Regions from separate parts of the Arthrobacter sp. MDB1-55 genome, predicted to be linked through region 1. Evidence: riboswitches for the same ligand, from Rfam matches in the RefSeq annotation. Region 1 holds a riboswitch; the other holds the start of a gene.
What was found. A riboswitch is a leader RNA that binds a small molecule or an ion and turns the genes downstream of it on or off. The one in region 1 is predicted to bind cyclic di-AMP.
Positions count from the first base shown of each region.

Region 1 (11,612 bases):
ATGGGTTTCTCCGACAGGACCGGCCGGAAACGGCAGCTCGCTGATCGCATTACCGACCTTGATGATTTCGTGGCAGCCGCCGGGGTCCGGGGCCCGCTGGTCACCGTCGGACACGATTGGGGCGGAGTAGTCAGCCTCGGTTTCGCCGAGCGGAACCGCTCCGACCTCCTCGCGGTCATTCTCACGAATACTGCCATCCACCAGGATCCGGGCTCCCCCATACCCGCTCCGCTGAGACTGGCGCTCAACGGAGCAATCCACCGCCTGGGGACGTCGACGACGACGGCGTTCCTCGACACGACCCTCGCCCTGGCGCGGCCGAGACTTGCCGGCGACGTACGGGCCGCCTACCGTGCTCCGTACCGTACCGCGGACCGACGCCGAGGCATCGAACAGTTCGTCGCCGACATCCCCGTCGGTCCCGGGCACCCGTCCCATGCCGAACTGACGAGGATCGCGGAGAGCATACGCACCCTGGACGTACCCGTACTGATGCTGTGGGGGCCGCGTGACCCGATTTTCTCCGACACCTATCTTGATGACCTCATCCGCCGGCTCCCCCACGCTGACGTGCACCGCTTCGAAGGCGCGAGCCATCTGGTCGCCGAAGACCGGGACATCGCCGCGCCGATCTTCGATTGGTTAGATGTGCGTGCCTCCTCGGACGACGACGAGAGCGAGGCTCCCGGGGCAACCACACCGCTCTGGCATCAGATCCGCGAGAGGAGCCGCGGTCCCGCAGCGCAGACGCTCGCCATAGCTGACATGGGACAGGACGGTTCCGTGGCCGCCTCACTCTCCTGGCAGGAACTGGATTCCCGGGTCAGCCGCCTCGCTGCGGCTCTGAACCGGATAGGGGTGACGGCAGGCAGCAGAGTGAGCCTGATGGTCCCACCGGGCATTGACCTGACCGTCCTGATCTACGCCTGTCTCAAACTCGGCGCCGTCATCGTGGTTGCCGACGCTGGGCTGGGACCGAAGGGGCTGAGCCGGGCTGTACGCGGCACAGTCCCGAACTTCCTGATCGGTATCGAACGTGCGCTGGCGGCAGCGCGCCTTTTCGGGTGGCCGGGTGTCCGCATCAGCGCCGGCGCAGTCTCCCCCCTGCGGGGGCGACTGCTGGATGTGAGGTACCGCCTGGAGGATCTCCTGTCGGAGGGAAATGCCTACGACGGCGCCGATCCCGACGCTGACTCCGACGCCGCGATTCTCTTTACGTCCGGTTCAACAGGGCCGGCGAAAGGCGTTGTGTACACGCATCGCCAGTTGTCGGCCATGCGGGACACGCTTGCCGCCACCCTGCAGTTGGCACCGGGCAGTGCACTGGTCGCCGGCTTCGCTCCCTTCGCGCTCCTCGGTCCGGCCCTTGGTGCGGCGTCGGTAACTCCTGATATGGACGTCACCGCGCCACGGACACTGACAGCGCGGGCACTTTCCGATGCTGCAGCCGCCATCGACGCCACCACGGTCTTTGCCTCCCCGGCTGCACTTCGCAACGTTCTGGCTACAGCCGCCGACGTCTCGGACCGCGGGAAGGCGGCGCTCGAGCGGATAGAGGTGCTTCTCTCTGCCGGGGCCCCCGTTCCCGTCACTCTTCTGGAGCATCTACAGCCCCTTGTTCCCAACGCTGTCCTGCACACGCCATACGGCATGACCGAAGCACTGCCGGTGACTGACATCGATTTGGGCCAGATCCGGGAGTCAGCAGCCTCGACGTGTTCGGGTGCCGGCAACGGAGTATGCGTCGGGGCGCCCGTTCCGGGAGCGGAAATCCGCATCAGTGCGCTTGACCGCGACGGCGTTGCGTCGGGTGAACCCACAGCTGAGCCGGGTGTGACGGGAGAAATCCTCGTCCGCGCTCCCCACGTCAAGGACCGCTATTTCCGGTTATGGGTGACTGAACGTGAATCCTCCCGGACTGCCGGCTGGCACCGCACCGGCGACGTCGGACACCTCGACGCTCAGGAGCGGCTGTGGGTAGAAGGACGGCTCGCACACCTGATCACATCCGCCGATGGCATCCTGACGCCCGTAGGGCCGGAGCAGGCAATCGAGCGACTCGACGACGTTCGTCAGGCGGCCGTGGTTGGAATAGGTCCGGCCGGCACACAGGCTGTGGTTGCCGTTGTGGAGCCCGCCCACGGTGCAGGAGCAATCAGCCTCGCACCGACAACCTTGGCCAGCGCCGTCAGGCAAGCGGTCGGCAGTGAGCAACTGGCTGCCGTACTGACGGTGTCCGCACTGCCCACTGATATCCGGCACAACGCGAAGATCGACCGTTCTGCGGTGGCCGAATGGGCTGCCGCTGCGCTCGAGGGACGCGGAAGGAAAAGACCGTGAAGGTCCTGGTGACCGGTGCAAGCGGAATGCTGGGTGGAGCGGTCGCCTCCCTACTGGTGCAGAACGGACATACCGTCCGGACCCTGCAGCGCCGATCTTCGGGCGTACTGGGCGCGGAGGATGTGACCGGTCAGCTAACCGACCGAAGGACGCTTGAGACCGCTGTGGCGGACATGGACGCGGTCGTTCACCTCGCGGCTAAGGTTTCATTCACCGGCGATCCGGCGGAGTTCCACCGCGTCAATGTCACCGGCACAGCTGATCTTCTCAGGGCTGCCCGGACAGCAGGGATCGGTCGGTTCGTGCACGTATCCTCGCCCTCGGTTGCGCACATCGGAAAGCCACTGGTCGGTGCTGCGGCCGGACCGGCAGATCCCCGGCAAGCAAGGGGATCCTATGCCCGGACCAAGGCTGAGTCGGAGATCCTTGCCCTTGGCGCGAATGACGATCGCATGTCGGTCACTGCCATCCGCCCTCACATCGTGTGGGGACCGGGAGATACTCAATTGGTGGAGCGCGTCCTGAACCGCGCCCGTGCCGGCAGGCTTCCGCTCCTCGCCGGCGGCACAGCACTCGTCGACACAACCTATGTGGACAATGCGGCATCCGCCATTGCGGCCGCTCTGCACCGGATCGATCATGTGCGGGGCCTGGCTTTGGTGGTCACGAACGGTGAACCACGCCCCATCGGCGAACTCCTTGCCCGCATGTGCGCGGCAGGCGGAGTTCCTGGACCGAGGATGTCTGTCCCGGGTTGGGTTGGCCGACTTGCCGGAAGCGCCGTCGAGACGTTCTGGCGCGGATCCAACGCCGACGGTGAACCGCCGATGACCCGTTTCCTGGCCGAGCAACTGTCGACGGCGCACTGGTTTGACCAGCGCCAGACCCGGAAGCTTCTGGACTGGACCCCTGAGGTAAGCCTCGACGAGGGCTTTGCACGGCTGGCTGACCACTACGGTGTTGCGATCTGATCCTCGTCCCACCGTGAGGATCCCGCTTCGCTCAACGGCACAGGCGAGCCGAACGACAATGCTGGCAGATGGCAGAACGGCGGAAATGCACGTGGGAAACAAAAGGGAGAACCGGATTCCCGGTTCTCCCTTTTATGTTGAACAGCTATGCGGTGCGAGCCACAGTGGCCGCAGGTGCCTGCTACGCGCGGTAGAAGGACACTGCGCCCAGATCGCTCAGCGGGTGCTGCATGGTGAGGTTTGCACCGTTCATGCCGCTGCTGATGACCTGGCCGTTGCCGGCGTAGACGGCCACGTGTCCGGCGCTGATGACAATGTCACCTGGTGCCGGAGTGCTGACAGGGGTGCCGTAGGCAGCGAACTGTGCCGGGCCGAGGTCGCCGGTTCCCAGTGCGCGCTCCAGCAGGACGGTGCAGTCCTGGATCAGACCGGCCGCGAGCTGGGCCCGAGCCGAAGCGAGGATGCTTGCGCCGGTGGCGCTGCCCGAGCCTTCTGCAACCTGAATCTTGGTCGAGGATGCGGTGGTGATGTTCATCGTGCTGGTCTCAGCAGGAGCCGGAGCAGGAGCCGGGGCGGGAGCCGGAGCAGCCTGAACCTGCGGTGCAGGAGCAGCAGCAGGAGCCGGAGCCGCAGCAGGGGCCGGAGCCGCAGCAGCACTACCGGACAGGCTGATGACCTGGCCCGGGTAGATGATCGAATCCCAGCCGAGGCCGTTCGCAGCGAACACGGCGTCCAGGCTGACACCATAGCTGGCAGCGATCGAGCCGAGGGTGTCGCCGGACTTGACCGTGTGGGTCGGAGCCGCAGCGGCGGGGGCCGGTGCAGCAGGAGCCGGCGCTACGGGGGCGGACGCCGCCTGAACGCTGACCTCAGGCGCCTGGACTGCAGCCGAAGTAGTAGTGGTGGTGGTTCCCGCGCTTGCCGGGAGTGCAGCTCCGAAGAGAATTCCGGAAGCTGCTACAACAACGGCCGCAGGCCGGCCAACGGTGCCAGCGTGAGCGCTGACGGCCTTGGACACAAGCTGCATGGTGCTGGGCGAAGTTGCACGGTGGCGCGCGATATGACGGTTTTTGGACACGGAAATTGCCTCTCCCAATGCCTGCGGAGTTAGCTGTCGGATTCGGATGGGAGCCACCCGGACAATCAGCCTTAGGCCGATTCGTCTTCACCCCTAGGACTTCTGAAGAAGCCCACTATCTGGTTCCCCCGCTCCTGCCGCGATGTGTAGCGAACGGACCTTCCAGCGGCGGCAGGATTAGGCAAATCCACCAGAAGGAAGCCGGGCTTTTGAACCCGGCGTATCCATAACGTTACATTCCTTTGGTTGAATTGTCACGTTTCGATCACAGAGAGGCCATTCCCGCGTGCCTTACAGGGCCCTAGCGTCAGATCTTGTATTCGTCGGTGGGGCTCTTGGGAGCGTCCTGATCGTTGCCGCGATGCATTGCGGACTGCGCCTTCTTCAACACCTGCTCAGCCTGCGCCTGCACCTCCGGAGCCTTCGCCTTTACCGTCTCGGATGCCTGAGAGACCTTGTCCTGGACCTTCGGGCTCTTCCAAAGCTCATTCGCTTTGACCTTGATCTGCTCGTAGCTCGCGCGACCGGCCCGCGCACCCATGACGTAGCCTGCCGCCATGCCTGCCGCAAATACCAACTTGTTCTTCATTGCGATTCTCCTGACGTGTCGGATACCCAGATTTCGAATCTAGTCAGCTTACTTACTTTTGTCACGTCCTGTGACGCTCACCAGCGTCCGTTGCGCGGCCTGGGCTGACACCGGGGGCACGTGTAGGAGGAGCGATTCATGAACGTTTCCCGCCGTATTCGCGACTCCAGGCCGCTCGCAGAACACCTTCGGCAGGGCTCACCCTCCCGGCCATACGCGTTGAGCGAGCGTGCAAAGTAACCGGATGCTCCATTCACGTTGACGTACAGGGAATCAAAGCTGGTTCCCCCCGCATCCAATGCCCGACTCATGACGCTCCGGCACGCCTCAAGCAACCGTGACGCCTCCGCCCGGCGAAGGGTATCTGTTGCTCGCGCATAATGAAGCTTTGCGTCCCAGAGCGATTCGTCGGCATAGATGTTGCCCACACCGGAGATAAGTGTCTGGTCGAGGAGCGCGCGTTTCAGCCCGGTACGCCTGGCGCGCAGTTTGCCGAAGTAGGAATCGAAGGAAAAAGCCGGGTCCAGCGGGTCCCTGGCGATATGTGCTGCCTCAACGGGCACCAACGGCGCCGGGTCCTCCCCCAGTCCGCCGGGAAAACCATCCGGCGTGGTCACCATGCTGGTGACAAAGAGCCCCCCGAAGATTCGCTGGTCGACAAAGCGGAGTTCTTTCGGCAGCGGATCGGCCCCGCCAGTGGACGAAAGCGTGAGGCGTACTTTCAGGTGTTTCTCGTCGGGCTGGTGGGAATCCTCGACCAGCAGCTGGCCGCTCATACCCAGGTGAGCCATCAACGCAACGGCGGATCCGCCGTGCCGTTGCCCGCTGGCAAGCAAGCCACTCGACAATGCTGCGTCCGATCCGGCGTCGTCGGCGGTGTCAGGGAGGGCTGCGCCATCATCCGGACCGGTGAGCGGCAGCCAGAGAAATTTTCCGCGGCGGACGGCATCCGAGATTGAGGCACCCACGAGGTTGCCGATGAAGTCTTCGGTTCCCATTGCGTGGCGGCGGATAGAACGTGGATCCAGAACGTCGACCGCTTCGATACGGCGTCCGCGCACCCACCGCGCGAGCCCACGGCGGACTACCTCCACCTCAGGAAGTTCAGGCATGGCGCAGGCCTGGGGTCACGTGGACTGGCGTTGATCCACGCCCGCCTGAGCGTCGGCGCCCGCCGCCTGCAGCAGCTTCCAGGAGGCTGCTGCGGCCTCCTGCTCGGCTTCCTTCTTGGACCTGCCGGATCCTGAACCGTAGGCGGATCCTCCAATGATCAGGATCGCCTCAAAACGGCGGTCGTGGTCCGGACCGAAGCCGGTGACCTGGTAATCGATCACTCCCATGCGCTGCGCGGCTGCGATCTCCTGAATGCTGGTCTTCCAGTCCGTCCCGGCTCCGAGGGCAGCAGCATCCTGCAGCACGGGGCCGATGATCCGCATGACCAGGCAGCGAGCAGTTTCCATGCCGCTGCTCAGGTAGGTGGCCCCGATAATGGCCTCCATGGTGTCGGCGAGTATGGACGATTTGTCCCAGCCATTGGTCAGTTTCTCCCCCTGTCCCAGGAGGATGTGTTTTCCAAGGTCGAGTCCGCGGGCAATCTCGGCGAGGGCGCGGGTGCTCACGACGGCGGAACGCCGCTTGGCGAGTTCACCCTCCGACAGGTCCGGATTGTCCCGATACAGAGCGTCCGTCACGGACAGACCGAGGACGGCGTCTCCCAGGAATTCGAGTCGCTCGTTCGTCGGAATGCCGCCCTGTTCATAGGCGTAGGAGCGATGTGTCAGGGCAAGACGAAGCGTCTCGGTGTCAATACTGACACCGAGACGCCTCAAAAGATCTTCGGAATTCTCCACGCGGTCGACGCTTTCGCGATCGTTGCAGGCAGCACCGCAGGGCGGTGCCGTCAGCATCTAGACGTCGGCTACCTTGCGGCCCTTGTACTCAAGGAACAGCTCGGTGCCTGCGGAGTCGGTGACAACCTTCGCCTGGTGGGCAAGGCTGTAGGTGACGCGACCGTTCTCTACCGTCTTCACCAGCTTGGGAGCAACAGCCTTCCACTGGGACCGGCGTGCACGCGTATTCGAGCGGGACATTTTCCGCTTGGGAACAGCCACGACTAACTCTCTTCTCTCTTGTCTGACTCTGTCTTAACTTCTGGTTCCGCTGCCTCAGGGCCGGCGGCTGCGCCGGCCAACCCTGTCAGAGCAGCCCAGCGGGGGTCGAGGATCTCGTGCTGGTGTCCGGGGTCCTCTTCCAGACGTGCGCCGCACTCGGCACACAAACCCTGGCAGTCCTCCCGGCAAACCGGCTGGAACGGCAGTGAAGTCACTACCGCATCCCGCAGCACAGGCTCGAGATCGATCGAATCGTTCTCAACCACGCGCTGCACATCCTCCTCTTCATCCTCCGCCAACTCAGGGGCGTCGTAGTAGAAGAGTTCCTGCACATCGACGCTGCTGCCGTAGTTGAGTGGATCAAGGCATCGACCGCATTCGCCGGATACTTCGACGTCTACGGTTCCCGATACCAGGATTCCCTCGTGTACAGCTTCGAACCTCAGGTCCAGCTCCATGTCGGAACCTTCCTGAACGCCGATGAGCGCCACACCAAAATCCTTCGGTGCGGGCACATGTTCTTCGACTGTCCGCATGGTTCCCGGGCTACGCCCGAGATCCCTGACACTGAAGACCAGGGGCGAACTGAGATCGCTTTTGATGAAAACTCCTGTAGAACATATGACCGACGAACCATCTTAGCCCGAAACGAAGCCCCGCCCCAAACTCACTCGCCGGTGGGCTCACGCCACCAGGACGAATCGGTCGGAAAAGTCGGCACGGCGACGCATCCGCGGCTGTAAGGTTACCATTATGGCTCAAATACGTGTACGCGACGCGGCGCAGTTCCTCGGGGTCAGCTCGGACACGGTGCGTCGGTGGATCGATGATGGGACTCTCCACGCCACACGCTCCTCGGGAGTGCTTTCCGTGGACGGGCTGGAACTGGCGCAGTTGGCGCGTGATCGCGCTGTTCTCCCCTCGGACCCCTCCAGTGTGGCGATCTCTGCCCGCAACCGCTTTGTCGGTCTGGTGACGGGTGTGGTGAGTGACAGGGTGATGTCCCAGGTCGAGCTGCAGTGCGGCCCGCACCGGGTTGTTTCCCTGATGAGCACTGAGGCGGTGCGGGAGTTGGGTATAGAGCCGGGCGTCGTCGCGGTCGCCATCGTCAAGGCCACCAACGTGATCGTGGAAACCCCCATCGAGGCGATCCTCGAGCCTCGTTCACCAAGGAGTGCGCGATGAGGCGACCGCTTCGCTCCACAGCCGTAAGCGCCGTCGTCGTTCTGTTGCTGACCGGGTGCGGCAGTAGCGCACCGGCGGCCGGGAAGACTCTGAACGTCTACGCCGCGGCTTCCCTCCAGGCCCCCTTTTCTGACCTCGCATCGGAGTTCGAAGACAGTAATCCCGGGGTGAGCGTGCAGCTGAATTTCGCCGGTTCAAGTGATCTTGCGACGCAGATCATCGCGGGGGCGCCCGCGGACGTCTTCGCTTCGGCCAATCCGGCCACCATGGAGCGCGTTTCTGACGAGGGCCTGCTCGCTTCCCCGCCGCGGGTCTTCGCTACGAATGTGCTGACGATCGTCGTGGGCGAGGGGAACCCACTCGGCATCGACTCCCTGGACTCGCTGGCCGATCCAGCAGTCTCCGTGGTGTTGTGCGCCCCGCAGGTGCCCTGCGGCAGCGCGGCGGAGACACTGCAACAGGCGGCCGCCGTTTCCCTCAACCCCGTCAGTGAGGAGTCCTCCGTCACCGATGTGGTTGGAAAGGTATCCTCCGGCCAGGCCGACGCCGGTCTGGTCTACGTCACCGACGCAAAGGCTGCCGAAGACTCGGTCGATGCGGTGCCGATCAATGAAGCAAAGCAGGCCGAGAACCTGTACCCCATCGCGGTGGTCCGCCCAGGAAACCTGGCGACGGAATTCGCGGACCTGGTAGCCGGCGAGCGCGGGCGGGATGTTCTCTCCGCCTATGGCTTCGGGGACCAGAAACAGTGAATGCAGCCTACTCCGGCGTTCCCCGGTGGCTCATCGCAGTCGCTGCAGCTGGAGCCCTATTCCTGGTTCTGCCACTCGCTGCCATCGTGCTCCGGGTGGAGTGGCTGCGCTTCGGTGAGTTGATCACGTCCGACTCCTCCACCGCTGCCTTGCTCCTCAGCCTCCAGACGTCGGCAACCAGCACCGTGCTGTGTGTGCTTCTCGGCGTTCCCCTGGCTTTCGCCCTCGCCCGAACACGCTTTTGGGGCCAGCACGTGCTACGTGCGCTTGTCCTGTTGCCCCTGGTGCTGCCGCCGGTGGTCGGAGGCATAGCGTTGCTGTACACCTTCGGGCGCCAGGGCCTGCTCGGGGAGTCACTGCGCGTCCTCGGTGTGGACATTGCGTTCTCCACGACCGCCGTCGTGCTCGCCCAGACCTTCGTCGCCCTGCCCTTCCTCGTGCTCAGTCTGGAGGGAGCCCTGCGCACAGCCGGCACCCGGTACGAAACAGTCGCAGCGACGCTAGGCGCACGTCCAACCACGGTCCTCCTCCGGGTTAGCCTTCCTCTTGTCGGGCCAGGTATCGTCGCGGGTGCGGTGCTGTCTTTTGCCCGTGCTCTTGGTGAATTCGGAGCGACGCTGACCTTCGCCGGCAGCCTGCAGGGCGTCACCCGCACCCTGCCGCTTGAGATCTACCTGCAGCGTGAGACGGATGCGGATGCCGCCGTCGCACTGTCCCTCGTGCTTGTGGCTGTCGCCGTCATAGTGGTCGCTCTGGCACACCGAATTCAGGAGGGCGATGCCCGTGAGCCTTGAGTGCAGCGCGAGGATCGATGCACGCAACGTTGACGTACGCCTCTCTGTCGCAACAGGCGAGACGGTTGCGGTGATGGGTCCCAATGGCGCCGGCAAGTCGACCCTCCTCGGTGTACTGGCGGGACTTGTCCGCCCCGATCACGGCTCAGCCGTGCTTGATGGAAAAACCCTGTACGACGGCGGCGCGTCGCTGCCGCCGTATGCGCGCGGGGTCGGGCTCCTGGCGCAGGAGGCGTTGCTTTTCCCGCACCTCTCCGTTCTGGAGAACGTCGCATTCGGGCCGAGGTGCGCAGGTGTCCCGCGCAAGCTGGCCCGTGCGAGGGCACACCGCTGGCTGGGCGAGGTCGATGCCGCCTCACTCGCCGACCGCCGGCCGGCGAGCCTCTCCGGCGGGCAGGCACAGCGGGTGGCTGTGGCGCGCGCGCTCGCGACCGAACCTTCGCTCCTCCTCCTGGATGAGCCGTTGGCTGCACTGGACATATCGGTTGCCCCCATGCTGCGCAGGACCCTGCGACGGGTGCTTGATGGTCGCAGCGCGATCATCGTCACGCATGACATGGTGGACGCCCTGCTGCTCGCGGACCGGGTGATCGTGATTGACGGGGGGCGCATTGTGGAGGACGGGCCTACCCGATCAGTCCTGGAACGGCCCAGAAGCAGTTTCGCAGCGAGCCTGGCGGGCGTGAACCTGATAACGGGCACGACGGTCCCCGACGGTGTGCTCACACCCACCGGCCTGCATCTTGCCGCCATGATGGACGAGGAACTTCCCCTCGGGGAGGAAGCCGCTGCCATCTTCAGCCCACGGGCGGTGGCGGTGCACCGGGCACGGCCAACGGGCAGCCCGCGCAATGTCCTGGCTGTGACGATCACCGACCTCGAGCAACACGGAGCCCGGACGACCGTGCGGGCCGGTCATCTGAGCGCGGAAATCACCACGGCATCGGCGGCGGAGCTTGATGTGGAGCCCGGAGTGGAGGCATTCTTCAGCGTGAAGTCGGCAGAGGTCAGCGTCTACCTGCGCTGATCAGCATCTCCGGCATTGGAAGCTCCGAAGTCGTGTGATGCCCCCTGCGCGGGTCCGGTACCGCTTCCCGCGGAGCTTCCCATCGCCTGGACGGAGGCCTCGTCCAGGAGGTCTCTATCATCGAGTTCCTCGTTCAGCTCTTCCCTGCGGTGCTCGGTCTCGGGTTCAGGAGAACCCTCCTGCAAGTACTCGACCTCAAGCTGGCGGTGCACCTTGCTGTTGAGCACCTCAACCTCGTGGTCCTCCAACTGATTCAGGTTCTCCGGGAACGGATCCTCCGGTTTGATGCGGCTCTTGCCCACTATTCGTCCTTCTATTCCGGCTGGCCCAGGAGTGTTGATTGTACTGGCGCCGCCGTGTTTTCACGCGGTTGTGTCCTTCAGTCTTTTGAGAACCGCTTTCGGCACGAAGGGCGAGATGTCTCCGCCGAGAGCAGCCACTTCCTTCAACAGGGTGGACGACAGGTGGGAATAGCTCGCCTCTGCAGGGATGAAGACAGTTTCGATACCGGCCAGCTGGCGGTTCATCGTGGCCATCGGCAGCTCATAGTCGAAGTCGGCGCTGGAACGCACCCCCTTGACGATCAGGTTCGCTCCGTTCTCCCGACAGAACTCCGCCAGCAAGCCGCCGCCCATCGGCATGACGGACACACCTCGAAGATAAGTGAGGGTTTCGCTGGCGATCTCCAGCCGCTCCTCGAGCTCAAAGCGGTACTTCTTCGCATAGTTGGTAGACACCGCCACGATCACTTCATCGAAAAGACTC
Region 1 is NZ_JBNHID010000001.1:915,567-927,178, reverse strand. It holds gene AC5RU3_RS04455 (alpha/beta fold hydrolase) at 1-2,340, shown strand, start outside; gene AC5RU3_RS04450 (NAD-dependent epimerase/dehydratase family protein) at 2,337-3,311, shown strand; gene AC5RU3_RS04445 (LysM peptidoglycan-binding domain-containing protein) at 3,493-4,389, opposite strand; cyclic di-AMP (ydaO/yuaA leader) riboswitch at 4,394-4,551, opposite strand; gene AC5RU3_RS04440 (YtxH domain-containing protein) at 4,697-4,978, opposite strand; gene mutM (bifunctional DNA-formamidopyrimidine glycosylase/DNA-(apurinic or apyrimidinic site) lyase) at 5,056-6,090, opposite strand; gene rnc (ribonuclease III) at 6,106-6,828, opposite strand; gene rpmF (50S ribosomal protein L32) at 6,886-7,089, opposite strand; gene AC5RU3_RS04420 (YceD family protein) at 7,092-7,625, opposite strand; gene AC5RU3_RS04415 (TOBE domain-containing protein) at 7,843-8,274, shown strand; gene modA (molybdate ABC transporter substrate-binding protein) at 8,271-9,026, shown strand; gene AC5RU3_RS04405 (ABC transporter permease) at 9,023-9,820, shown strand; gene AC5RU3_RS04400 (sulfate/molybdate ABC transporter ATP-binding protein) at 9,810-10,847, shown strand; gene AC5RU3_RS04395 (hypothetical protein) at 10,835-11,149, opposite strand; gene coaD (pantetheine-phosphate adenylyltransferase) at 11,210-11,612, opposite strand, start outside.

Region 2 (11,612 bases), on a different contig from region 1:
GCCTCTCGATCAGGGAGGATGCGTCGAGAACGCACGCGCGGCCGTCGTCGTTTGCTGCTTCCGTTGAGATCGCCAGAGCCGCAGACAACGCACGACGGCGGACGGCCGGCGCGTCGGTCCGGTTGGCCTCCGATGACAGCGGATTGACGGTGCTGCCGCTGGGCAGCCGACCTCCCACGAGGGAAGGAGCACGCTCCGCACCAAGCCACGCGCGCACCAGTTGAAGCCACTGCTCGTGACGTTCAGAAAGGTGCCAGGACCCGCTCGCCGCGGCCGTCCAGCGCGAGCTGTCCGGGTCAAGTGCGATGAGCCCCGCGAGTGCGGCCAGCTCAAGCAGCCAGACCACCTGTTCGCGGTCCACACGAAGCGAGTCCGCGAGCCGACGGACTTCACGGACGCCCACTCCTCCCGTGCGCAGCGTCGCTATGGGTTCGGACTGCGCAGCGGCCAGGAGCTCCGTGACCAGCCGAAGTGTCTCGGCCACGGCCCCGAAGGCGGCGTTGTCCCGAAGGCTCACCCGTACCGAGTTCAGGCGAGGTTCAGGCGGCGTTACCGGCAGGGAAGGAATGATCAGGCCGCCACGCGCCGCGATTCCCACCTCGCGGGGTAGCTCCACGTGGTTCGCGTCGAGCCGGATGAGCAGTCCGTTCTCGAGGAGCCACTCAATCCGCGTTACCGTCCCCGATGCTGCGCCGGCTTTGGCTGATCCCACCGGCGAAGCTGCGAGCTTTGCCAGCAGGTCCGGTGCTTTCTCCGGAACCGCTGCAAGAACCGCGTCCCAGGATTCTTCAAGCACTCGAGCGAGCTCGGTCGCCGGATCGCTGCCGGCCGGTAAGCCCGTCGGTCGGGGTACCGCCGACGCATACAGGCGTTCGAGCCCGGTCCTGATGCGCTCGCCATACTCGGGGTACTGCTGCACCAGCATTGCGAGCGGACGCCCCAGCCCTGCCGGATAGGGGCCGAGCGCTTCGTGGAGCGTCTCCAGTGGTAAATAAGAGTGCCGGCTCCTCGACAAACGACCGGACCGCACAAGGGCGATGTCCCGGAGCTGCGCGAGGTAGGGCTCGAGCATCTTGGCGGTCGTCGAGCCGATCACCGTCTTGAGGGTTGCTGCCGTGCTGCCGACTTCGCCGTCAAGATTCGTTGTAAGGACGACGGCCTCCAACACCATCAATTGGGGGGCGCTCAGAGTTTCGAGCGCGCGCTGCACACTGACCCGCGTTGACGCCCGTGCCGCGAGGGCGGCAAAGTCCGGAACGGGCGGAAGCACCACGTCGGGGCGTGCGGCCATCAGCTGGCGGAGTTCGGAGTCGCTGCGGGACGCCAGATCTTCGGCTAGGGCACGGATGGCGGACACCACATTAACGTTACTCGCACCGGGGAACGGCGGGGCGACGGTGTGGCCGGACACCGACGGCTGCGCGTGAGTTAACTGCGGCCGCGGGAAATAACGCTGCTGACGACGCTGACGAGCATCAGCAGGAAGGCCAGAGGCAGGCAAAAATACGCGGCGGCCATGAATCCCGGCCACGGCTGCATGCCCATCCACGCAGACACGAGGACGGCCACGAGCGAAATGAGGCCGACAGCTGCGAGCGTGACCGCGGCAATCAACAGGATGCGCCCGCTTCGAGGGGTGCCTTTTGCCTCCCTGAGGGGACTGGCGCCGTCGTTCGCGTCAGGAACGGAGGATGGGTTCTGCATCATGATGCTCCTAGCGTACAAGGGTGCTCATCGTCCATTCCCCTCACCGGTGCCGGTATCCTGTTAAGGCAGACTTTTTCGCTGCGTACGGCCAGTTCACCGACATCGCGTCGATTCCTATCGATTCGTCGGTAACTCACGGCCTGCGCACCAGCAGTACGAGAACGGGGTAATTACGTGCCTATCGGCAAGGTGAAGTGGTTCGACTCTGAAAAGGGTTTCGGCTTTCTGGCGACGGATGACGGCAAGGAAGTATTCCTGCATGCCTCCGCGCTCCCTGCCGGAGTAACAGAGGTGAAGGTGGGGGCCCGGCTCGAGTTCGGCGTCGCTGATGGACGCAAGGGCCTGCAGGCATTGTCGGCCCGCATCCTTGATGCCCAGCCGTCTGTAGCCAAGGCAACACGGAAGAAGGCGGAAGATATGGCCGTCATCACCGAGGACCTGATCCGCCTGCTCGACGACGTGTCCAACGGTCTGCGCCGCGGTCGGTACCCCGACAAGTCGCACTCCGCGAAGGTTGCTGCGGTGCTGCGCGCCGTCGCGGATGACCTGGACGTTTAGGTCCAATGACTGAATCTCCAGCATCGACGGAGTCCGGGGAGGCTCAACCAGCGGAAGCACCGGGAGCCGTGGCATCCGCGGTTCCCGCTGCCAAGCGCCGCCCCGCCCGGAAGCCGTCCAAGCCCGACGCCGTATTGGCTGCCGCTGTGGACGCCGCACGGAACGGTGTGCTGGAGATCGCCGACGGAACACCCGTGGGTGAGCATCTGGGAGTCGTCCCGGAGGCGGAGAGGCTCGTCACCCACCGTTTCGCGGCCAATGTTCCGGGTTACGTGGGCTGGCACTGGTTTGCGACGCTCGCCCGGGTTCCCCGTGGCAAGGACGTTACCGTCTGCGAGGTCGGGTTGTTGCCTTCTGCGGACGCCCTGCTGGCCCCCGACTGGGTCCCGTGGTCCGAACGCGTCCGCCCGGAAGACACCGCGGAGGAAACAGCGGAGGAAACAGCGGCCGGGGATTCAGCGGAGGCCGCCGAAGTGGACCACGTCATGGAAGCAGACGTGGACCCTGAAGAAGACACTGCTGACAGCGCGCATGCTGAACCTGAACCTGCAGCTGACGAACCTGCTGACAGTGAGCCCGTCGAAAGGGGATCGGCGGGGACCGGCTCCCCGGACCCCGATGCCGATGATCCGAGCACTCCCGGGGGCGAATCCCCAGTTGCCTAGGGTGTGGAGGGCTGCAGGAAGGAGGGTTGCCTGATGGGCATGTTCCGATCCCTGCACATCCACAATTACCGGCTCTGGTTCATCGGTGCACTGATCTCCAATATCGGCACCTGGATGCAGCGCACGGCCCAGGACTGGCTCGTCTACGACATCCTCACGGATCAGGACGCCGCGGCGATGGGTATCGTCATGGCCCTGCAGCTCGGTCCGCAGCTCTTCATTGCCCCGTGGGCGGGTCTGATAGCCGACACGGTCGATCGCCGGAAGCTGTTGATCGGAACGCAGGCCGCGATGGCCGCGCTCGGTGTCGGCCTTGGGCTTTTGGTCGTGTTTGGCCTGGCAGAACTCTGGCACGTCTATGCATTCGCTCTTGCGCTGGGAGTAGTAGCCGCAATTGACGCTCCGGCCCGTCAGGCCTTTGTCTCGGAAGTGGTACGCGACGAATACCTCCCCAACGCGGTGGCCCTCAACAGCGCCTCTTTCAACGGGGCCCGGATGTTCGGGCCCGCGGTTGCAGGCCTGCTCACCGTGGCCGTCGGCCCGGGGTGGGTCTTTCTCATCAATGCCGTGACATTCGGTGCAATGATCTTTGCCCTCGTGACAATCCGGCAAGGAGAATTGCGCGTTCTCAAGAGGTCAGCGCCTGGGCGTGGCAGGATCCGGGCAGGCTTCCGGTACGTGCGACTTCGGCCCGACCTGATGATGGTGATGTTTGCCATTTTCATTGTGGGGACGTTCGGGTTGAACTTCGCCGTCTACATTGCGGCGATGGCCCGGACCGAGTTCAACACGGACGCCGGCATCTTCGGCACCCTGTCGTCAATCATGGCCGTGGGCTCTGTGACCGGCGCCCTGCTCTCGGCCCGGCGGGAACGGCCACGTCTCAGGTTCATCTTCGGAGCTGCCGGCGCATTCGGCCTGGCCTGCCTGCTAGCTGCGCTTGCGCCTTCAGTGTGGCTCTTCGGCGTGACGCTGATTCCTGTGGGACTGTTTGCCCTGACCCTCATGACCAGCGCGAACGCGTACGTTCAAACCACTACGGCGCAGGAAATGCGCGGCCGCGTGATGGCACTGTACTTCGCCATCTTCCTCGGCGGAACACCGATCGGAGCGCCGATCGTGGGATGGGTGACCAATGCCTTCGGCCCTCGGTGGGGCCTGGTGGTGGCCGCCGCGTCGGGCTTCGTGGCTGCTGTAGCCGGGCTCGTGTGGGTTTGGCGGTCCCATCACGTAACAGTTCGCCTCGTGCGTTCGGAGCCGAGGCGGCTCAGGTTGACCCTGGCCGCCACGGCACGGGACACGCCGGAGCGTGACGGCTAGGAGCGCTCAACTACGTAATCGACGCACTCCAGCAGCGCCGACACGTCGGAGGGCTCAATCGCCACGAACGTTGCAATCCGCAGCTGGTTGCGGCCCAGCTTCCGGTACGGCTCGACGTCTACTATCCCGTTGGCGCGCAGGGTCTTGGCCACCGCCGACGCGTCGACGCTCTCATCGAAATCGATGGTGGCGATGACGTTGGAGCGGTGGTCCGGGTTCTGTACAAACGGGGTCGCTATGGACGAGGCTTCCGCCCAGCTGTAGATGCGTCCTGCGGAGTCGGCAGTGCGCTGCGCGGCGAAGTCGATGCCGCCGTTCCCGTTGAGCCATTCGATCTGCGCGTTCAGAGTCACCAGGGTCGAGAGAGCAGGCGTGTTGTACGTCTGGTTCAGGCGCGAGTTGTCGATGGCCGTCTGCAGGTCGAGGAAATCCGGAATCCAGCGGCCCGAGGACTTGATCGACGCAGCCCGCTCCAGCGCTGCAGGAGAAAACAGTCCAAGCCACAATCCGCCGTCGGACGCGAAGTTCTTCTGCGGTGCGAAGTAGTAAACGTCAGCCTGGGACACATCCACCGCAAGTCCGCCCGCAGCAGAGGTCGCATCGACCGCGATCAGCGCACCCTCGTCAGCTCCGGCCACACGCTCAACGGGGGCTGCAACCCCTGTCGAGGTTTCATTCTGGGGCCAGGCATAGAAGTCGACGCCGGACTCGGCCTGGGGGGCGGGTCGGGTCCCCGGCTCGGACTTGATGACAGTCGAGTCTCCAAGGAAGGGCGCCTTCGAGGTTGCTGTAGCGAACTTCGAACCGAACTCGCCGAACGAGAGGTGCTGGGCGCGCGTTTTCACCAGCCCGAAGGAGGCAACATCCCAGAAAGCTGTGGACCCTCCGACGCCCAGAACAACTTCATACCCTTCGGGGGCACGGAAGAAGTCCATCAGCCCTGACCGCACAGAGCCGACCAGGTTCTTGACCGGAGCCTGGCGGTGGGACGTTCCGAGCAGGTCAGTCCCCGCACGGTTCAGGGCTTCCAGCTGCTCCGGACGGACCTTGGAGGGGCCTGCGCCGAACCGTCCATCCTTCGGCAGCAGCTCGGTTGGGATGCGGATGTCGGTGGAAGTGCTCATGATTACTCCAGGACGGTTGCTTGGTGTGGGGTCTCGCAGACCATTCTGCCCCAGCGGCCGCAGCGCCGGCGCATTGTGACCGGTGGGAGTGCACAACACCGTGCTGATGCGTCCCAGTCAAAGCGGCAAACCTACATGGGTTAACCTTGTGGGGCGTAGGGATGACGACGGTCGCCCGTTTTCGGGGCGCTGCTGCCGCCGCATCAACGCTCAAACCGCACCAGTGCCAAGGAGCTGAACCCCGCATGACGGACCTCATCGACACCACCGAGATGTACCTGCGGACCATCCTTGAGCTCGAGGAAGAGAACATTGTTGCTCTGCGCGCGCGGATTGCCGAGCGGCTTCGGCACTCCGGGCCAACGGTGTCGCAGACGGTCGGCCGCATGGAACGCGACGGACTGGTGATCGTGACCGGGGACCGTCACCTCGAGCTGACGGAGCTCGGACGCCGGCGGGCCACTGAGGTGATGCGCAAGCACCGGCTGGCGGAGCGGCTGCTTTCTGACGTCATCGGCCTCGACTGGGCGTACGTCCACGACGAGGCATGCCGTTGGGAACATGTGATGAGCGAGCGCGTTGAGCGGAGGCTGTATGAGCTGCTCGGTCAGCCGACGCAGTCGCCCTACGGCAACCCGATTCCCGGTCTCGAAGCAATCGGGGGTACTCCCTCCGAGCTCCAGACAATGGGTGTGTGCACTCTCACAGAGGCCATGGCAACATACGTCCCGGGATCGAGCGTGACCCTCGTACGTCTCGCTGAGCCGATCCAGGTTGATCCTGAGTTGCTGACCCAGCTGGACGAGGGCGGCCTCCGTCCCGGAGCCCGCATGACGCTGCAGGCTGTAGGCGAATACGTGTCCGTGCGGGTGCCCGATGTCGAAGGTGCATTGGAGCTTCCACCCGAAGTCGCGTCGCACGTTTTCGTCGCGGTTTAGTTTCCGCCCCGGCGGTCCGGACAGACCCGCTGGATTCCCGAAGGATATCCACAGCATGGTTACGGAATGATTACTTTTGGTCCGTCCGAGCTATAGTTAATCCCTGGCGCTGATACTTCAGCGTTACCTGGTTCGCATGCCTAACCCTGTCAGCGAACGCAGTGTTTCAAGATGGACAGGGGCGGAGGACCCACAACCGGTGATGGCTTGCCATGACCTTGGGGTGAAGTCCGGGTGCTGCCACTACGCGCGTATCCGGGCCGAGTTTTCTCATACTCGAATCCGACAGCTAACTTCGCAGGCGGAAATGAGAGAGGGTCTCCTTGTCGAACACTGCTTCGGGGCGCCGCCGTGCCAGCGCCCCGGTCGCTGAAGCGCGGCCACGCGACGCCCACAGGCGTGAGCGGGCCGAGCGAATCGCCAGTCAGGCAGCGGTGCACGCAGCCGCTTCGCCTGCCCCGGTGTCTTCACCTTCCCCGGCTTCGCCACGTCTGACGGTGCCAGAGGCGCCTCGCTGTGCAGCCGCTCCAATGTCACGGCGTGAAGCCCGCACTGGTTCCGTTGCGTCCGTGAGCAGCGGAGCGTTCGCGCAGCCAGCGGCGCTGCGCCCCCGCGATGGCCAGAGGATTGAACGACGACGACGCGCTGTCACCGCTCGCCGCGACGTCTCCTTCGCCGGGATCAGCCAGAAGGTCGCCATTGCAGCCGCCGCATCGGGCATGGTACTGACCGTCGCACTTCCCACCACCGCCGCAGTCGTGCCCGCAGAGGCTCAGGTAGCTGCCGCCGCTTCGGCCGAGCAGGCAGAGCCGCAACCCATCCAGGCGGCCGCGGGCGCCGAGGTTTCGTTTGACCGCGCTGCCCTTCACGGCAAGTTCGATCCGGACGCCAAGCTCGTGGAGATTGTTTCTGCATCAGGTGGAGACATCGTGGCGGATGAGTCGAAGGGATCGCTCTCCGCGCCGCTGGACCACGTGGTGATGAGTTCGCCCTTCGGGACCCGGGTGAGCCCGATCACCGGTGCCGGGGAGCTCCACACCGGGCAGGACATGAGCGAGGCCTGCGGCACTGCTGTCAGAGCAGCAGCGGCCGGCACCGTGACGTTCGCGGGCTGGCATGCCTACGGCGGCGGCAACCGTGTGGTGGTCAAGCACGCCAACGGGTTGGAGACCACCTACAACCATCTGTCGGCGATGGATGTCACTGTGGGCCAGGTTGTGGACCGCGGGGAAGCCATCGCCCGGGTGGGTTCGACGGGTGCCTCAACGGGCTGCCACCTGCACTTTGAGGTGCTTGTCGACGGCAAGAACGTCGACCCAATGGGCTGGCTCTGAGCCGTTGCTCAGGTCGTCGTAACCATGAACACACCGTTCCGTGACCTGAATGTGACATACCTGATTTTCTGATGTACCGTTTCACTCGTGCCAAATCGCAGGGGGTTTGGCACTCTCGCGCAGATCGCCTAGCTCTGCCACTGCACGAGATCCGTTCGCAACAATCGCATGGCAGGGGCGGGGGAACCAATTGCGGGCTTCTTCTTCAGAAGTCCTTGGGGTTAAGTCGCTGGATCTGAGACGATCCGCGGCCGGGTGACTCCCATCCGAATCCGACAGCTCACCTCGCAGGCGTAGGGAGAGGCAATTTAACGTGTCAAACAGCTCTGCGCTGGGCCGCCACCGTGCGGTGCCGGCTCATACAAACTCGCTCGCAGCCATTTCGAAGGCTGTTTCTTCTAACGCAGGTTCCGTAGGACGCCAGGCAGCAGTTATCGTCGCCGCTTCCGGCCTCGTACTCACCGCCGGTCTTCCCGCTCACGGCGCATCTGACGCCCAGCGTTCAGCCCAGGCCGTCGGAACCCTCAGCGCAGTCGCTCAGCCAACCGCCGTCAGCGCATCCGCGGATGCAGCAGTTTCATTCGAGCGCGCAGCCGTCGAAGCCGTCGCTGCTCCCGAGATCGAAGTTGCTCCCGTTGAGGCTGCTCCGGTCGAAGCTGCGCAGGCAGAGGTCGTCGAAGCAGCACCCGCTCCGGCCGCAGTGGAGGTTGAGACCGTAGAGGTTGCAGCCGTCGCCCAGCCCGAGGTCAAGGTCGAGGCCGCCGCAGTGAAGGCTCCAGTCCCTGTCGAAGCGCCTACATCCAGCGGGGTCGGTGCAGCACTCGTCGGATCCGCTTACTCCCAGATCGGCGTTGCGCAGGATTGCACCGCCATGGTTGAAAAGGCTCTTCGCTCCATCGGCAAGTCCGTCGGAGATATCGCACCGAGCGACTTCTTCGCTTTCGGCTCCGTAGTATCCACTCCCGCACCCGGTGACCTCGTGGTCTCGGGCGGTCACGTTGCCATCTACGTCGGCAACGGCCAGGTCATCAGCGGTGGCCTGAACGGTATGAACACCGGCCTTCACAGCCTTTCCGACCTCTCCGGCTACAGCTTCGTCCGCGTTAGCTAGAACCAGTTACCTGGAGCACACACACATGACCTCGAATACCCGTGCCATCGCGCGCCACCGCGCCGAAGTACAGCGTTCCGCCCACCTCTCATCCATCGCACGCGCCGTCAGCGACAACGCTGGGGGAGTGGGACGCCAGGCAGCCGTCATTGCGGCAGCTTCCGGTCTCGTTCTGACCAGCGGTGTCGCCGCAAACGCGGTCGAACTTCCGTCGGAACGCAACACCGTCACCACCGCGCTTGAGGTCGAGGCCGTCAAGGCTCCGGTCCAGGCGCCGGCTGACGCTGAGATCTCGTTCAACAAGACCGCCGTGAAGGCTGTGGCAGCTCCTACAGTGGCAGCGCCTGTTGTAGAGCCGCAGGCGGAGACCGTTGAAGCCGCTCCGGTTGAGGTTCCGGTTGTTGAGGCCGCAGTTCAAGCCGCGCCTGCAGTCGCAGTGGAAGCAACGGCCACTGTTGCTGCGCAGCCAGCTGTCGCCGAGAAGCCCGCCCCCGCAGCACCCGAGGTATCGTCCGGCGTGGCCGCCACCATCGCTGCTGCCGCCAAGGCTCAGCTCGGTGTGACCCAGGACTGCACACGCCTTGCCAGCAACGCTCTCGCTGCCGCTGGGATCAACTTCCACGGCTGGCCGGCCGGCTACCTCTCCCTTGGCCGCACGGTCAGCGCCGCTGAAGCGATCCCCGGCGATCTGATCTACTACGCAGACGGCGGCATGGGCGCAGCTCACATTGCCGTTTACATCGGTGGAGGCCAGGCAGTTCACGGTGGCTTCAACGGAAACCAGACGGTCATCGCCCCGGCCGAGCTCGGATCGGGTGGAGTTTACATCCGCGTCGGCGGCTGATTGCTGGTCAGCAAACGTTTATAGGGTCTCTTGCCGCACGGCAGGGGGCCCTATCGTTTTCCTCCGCCGGCACAGAGTGGCGATTGACGAATCCTTGTAGCAACGGCTTACTCTTGCACTGTTAATCCGAAGTACCTTCGCTGTAGCCTCGCAGGGCGCCAGGAGTTCCTCTGATCCTGCAGCTATGGACGGCAAAGAGGAATGTGCATGCGCACTCTCGTTCTGAATGCTGGATACGAACCACTGGCGGTGGTGACCTTCCGCCGGGCACTCGTCCTTGTCCTCACCGGTAAAGCGAGCGTCGTGGCAGAAGGTGAAGACCCGGTTGTCGGCCCCAACGAAGTCTTGTCGCGACCGTCAGTCATTCTGCTCAACCGGTACGTGAAAATCCCATACCGCAGCAGTTCCGTCGCGACGCGTCGCGGAGTGCTGCGCCGTGACAATCACCTGTGCGCATACTGTGGCAAGGCCGCCTCAACCATAGATCACGTGGTGCCGCGTTCCCGCGGTGGAGAGGACAGTTGGGAGAATCTTGTGGCCTGCTGCCTTCGCTGTAACAACGCAAAGGGCGACAAGACGCTTTCCGCGCTCGGCTGGTCCCTTCGCATAGTTCCCAGGCCGCCCCGCGGCACGTCGTGGCAGATCCGGGAGCTGGAGAAGCCCTCGCCGCAGTGGAGCGAATTCTTGCCGGCAGACAACGCCGCGTGAACGGGCCCGCTACCGAGGGTCCGGCTACCGAAGAGCTGTCGTTCGACGCCGTGGTGCTGGCCGGGGGCAGGTCTTCCCGTCTAGGCGGGGTACCGAAGGCGTCCTTGAGAATCAGCGGCTCGACGCTGCTTGCCCACACCTGCGAAGCAGCCCGTGCGGCGAGGCGGCTTGTCGTCGTCGGTGATCGGGCACCCGAGATGCCGGCGCGGGTGGAGCTGATCCGTGAGGAACCGCCGTTTGGCGGGCCGGCCGCGGCCGTGAGCGCCGCCGTCGTACATTTGAGCCACGATCCGGCGCCCTGGATGCTTGTGCTCGCCTGCGACATGCCCCGGATCAACGAGGCGCTGCCAGCGCTCATCGCGGGCGCGCTCGCTACAAATGCGTCCGTACTGGCGCACGACGGCGGGAGGGACCAACCGCTTGCCGCATTGTATCGGTGGGCGGACCTTGCGACGGCGGTTGATCAGGAGGAAGTAAGAAACCTGTCCATGCGTGCCCTCCTTGCTAGGGTGACATGGAGTCCAGTTGACGTTCCCGCGGGCTCAACCATTGATATCGATACGTGGTCCGATGCCCGAAACTTCAGGGCGGAGGCGCCGGATGCGGGTAAATAGCGAGAGGGTTCACCATGGAGGATCGGGATCGCCTGCTCAGGCAGTGGAGCGAGACGTTGCTGGAGATGTTCGAACTTGAGGACATTGAGGTAGATGTCGACGCAGTCCTCGCCCTGGCAGGGAAGGCGGCGCACTCCGTGGTTCGCCCCGCTGCACCGCTGACCACGTTCATCGCCGGATATGCCGCAGGGATGGCAGTTGGGATCGGCCAGGCGGACAGCGTAACGGCCATGCGGTCCGCTCTGCAGGCAGCCGCATCTGCCTGCCCGCCGGTAACTGCGGCGGAGGACCGCCGATGAGCGGTTCGGGACACGAGGTCACGTGGGAGGACGCCCGAAGGCTGGCATATGAGTCAGCTACACCCAAACCCGTGCAGACCGTCAAACTGGCGGATGCGCTAGGCCAGACGCTGGCGGAGCCCGCCGTCGCACTGCAGCCCATACCGCACTATGCGTCGTCCGCCATGGACGGTTGGGCGCTCTCAGGGGAGCCGCCCTGGACGCTCGTGACGCCCGTCCCGGTGGATGAGAGCCCGTGGCACCGGGCGCACGAACACAAGAAATCGGGATACGCCACCCTGGAGCCGGGTCAGGCAACCTTCATCCTCACCGGCGGTGTTGTCCCGCCCGGGGCTACGGGTATCCTCCGCACCGAGCACGGGGCCATCCGCGACGGCGTGTTGAACCGCA
Region 2 is NZ_JBNHID010000003.1:619,004-630,615, reverse strand. It holds gene AC5RU3_RS14535 (helicase-associated domain-containing protein) at 1-1,357, opposite strand, end outside; gene AC5RU3_RS14530 (hypothetical protein) at 1,429-1,707, opposite strand; gene AC5RU3_RS14525 (cold-shock protein) at 1,882-2,265, shown strand; gene AC5RU3_RS14520 (DUF3027 domain-containing protein) at 2,271-2,930, shown strand; gene AC5RU3_RS14515 (MFS transporter) at 2,964-4,250, shown strand; gene serC (phosphoserine transaminase) at 4,247-5,374, opposite strand; gene AC5RU3_RS14505 (iron-dependent transcriptional repressor DtxR) at 5,620-6,312, shown strand; cyclic di-AMP (ydaO/yuaA leader) riboswitch at 6,440-6,631, shown strand; gene AC5RU3_RS14500 (M23 family metallopeptidase) at 6,882-7,646, shown strand; cyclic di-AMP (ydaO/yuaA leader) riboswitch at 7,793-7,954, shown strand; gene AC5RU3_RS14495 (NlpC/P60 family protein) at 7,960-8,757, shown strand; gene AC5RU3_RS14490 (NlpC/P60 family protein) at 8,783-9,601, shown strand; gene AC5RU3_RS14485 (HNH endonuclease) at 9,809-10,309, shown strand; gene mobA (molybdenum cofactor guanylyltransferase) at 10,306-10,923, shown strand; gene AC5RU3_RS14475 (DUF6457 domain-containing protein) at 10,938-11,222, shown strand; gene AC5RU3_RS14470 (molybdopterin molybdotransferase MoeA) at 11,219-11,612, shown strand, end outside.
Region 2: it holds a riboswitch for cyclic di-AMP, as region 1 does, so the genes downstream of both, AC5RU3_RS14495 (NlpC/P60 family protein) here and AC5RU3_RS04445 (LysM peptidoglycan-binding domain-containing protein) in region 1, are expected to answer to the same signal.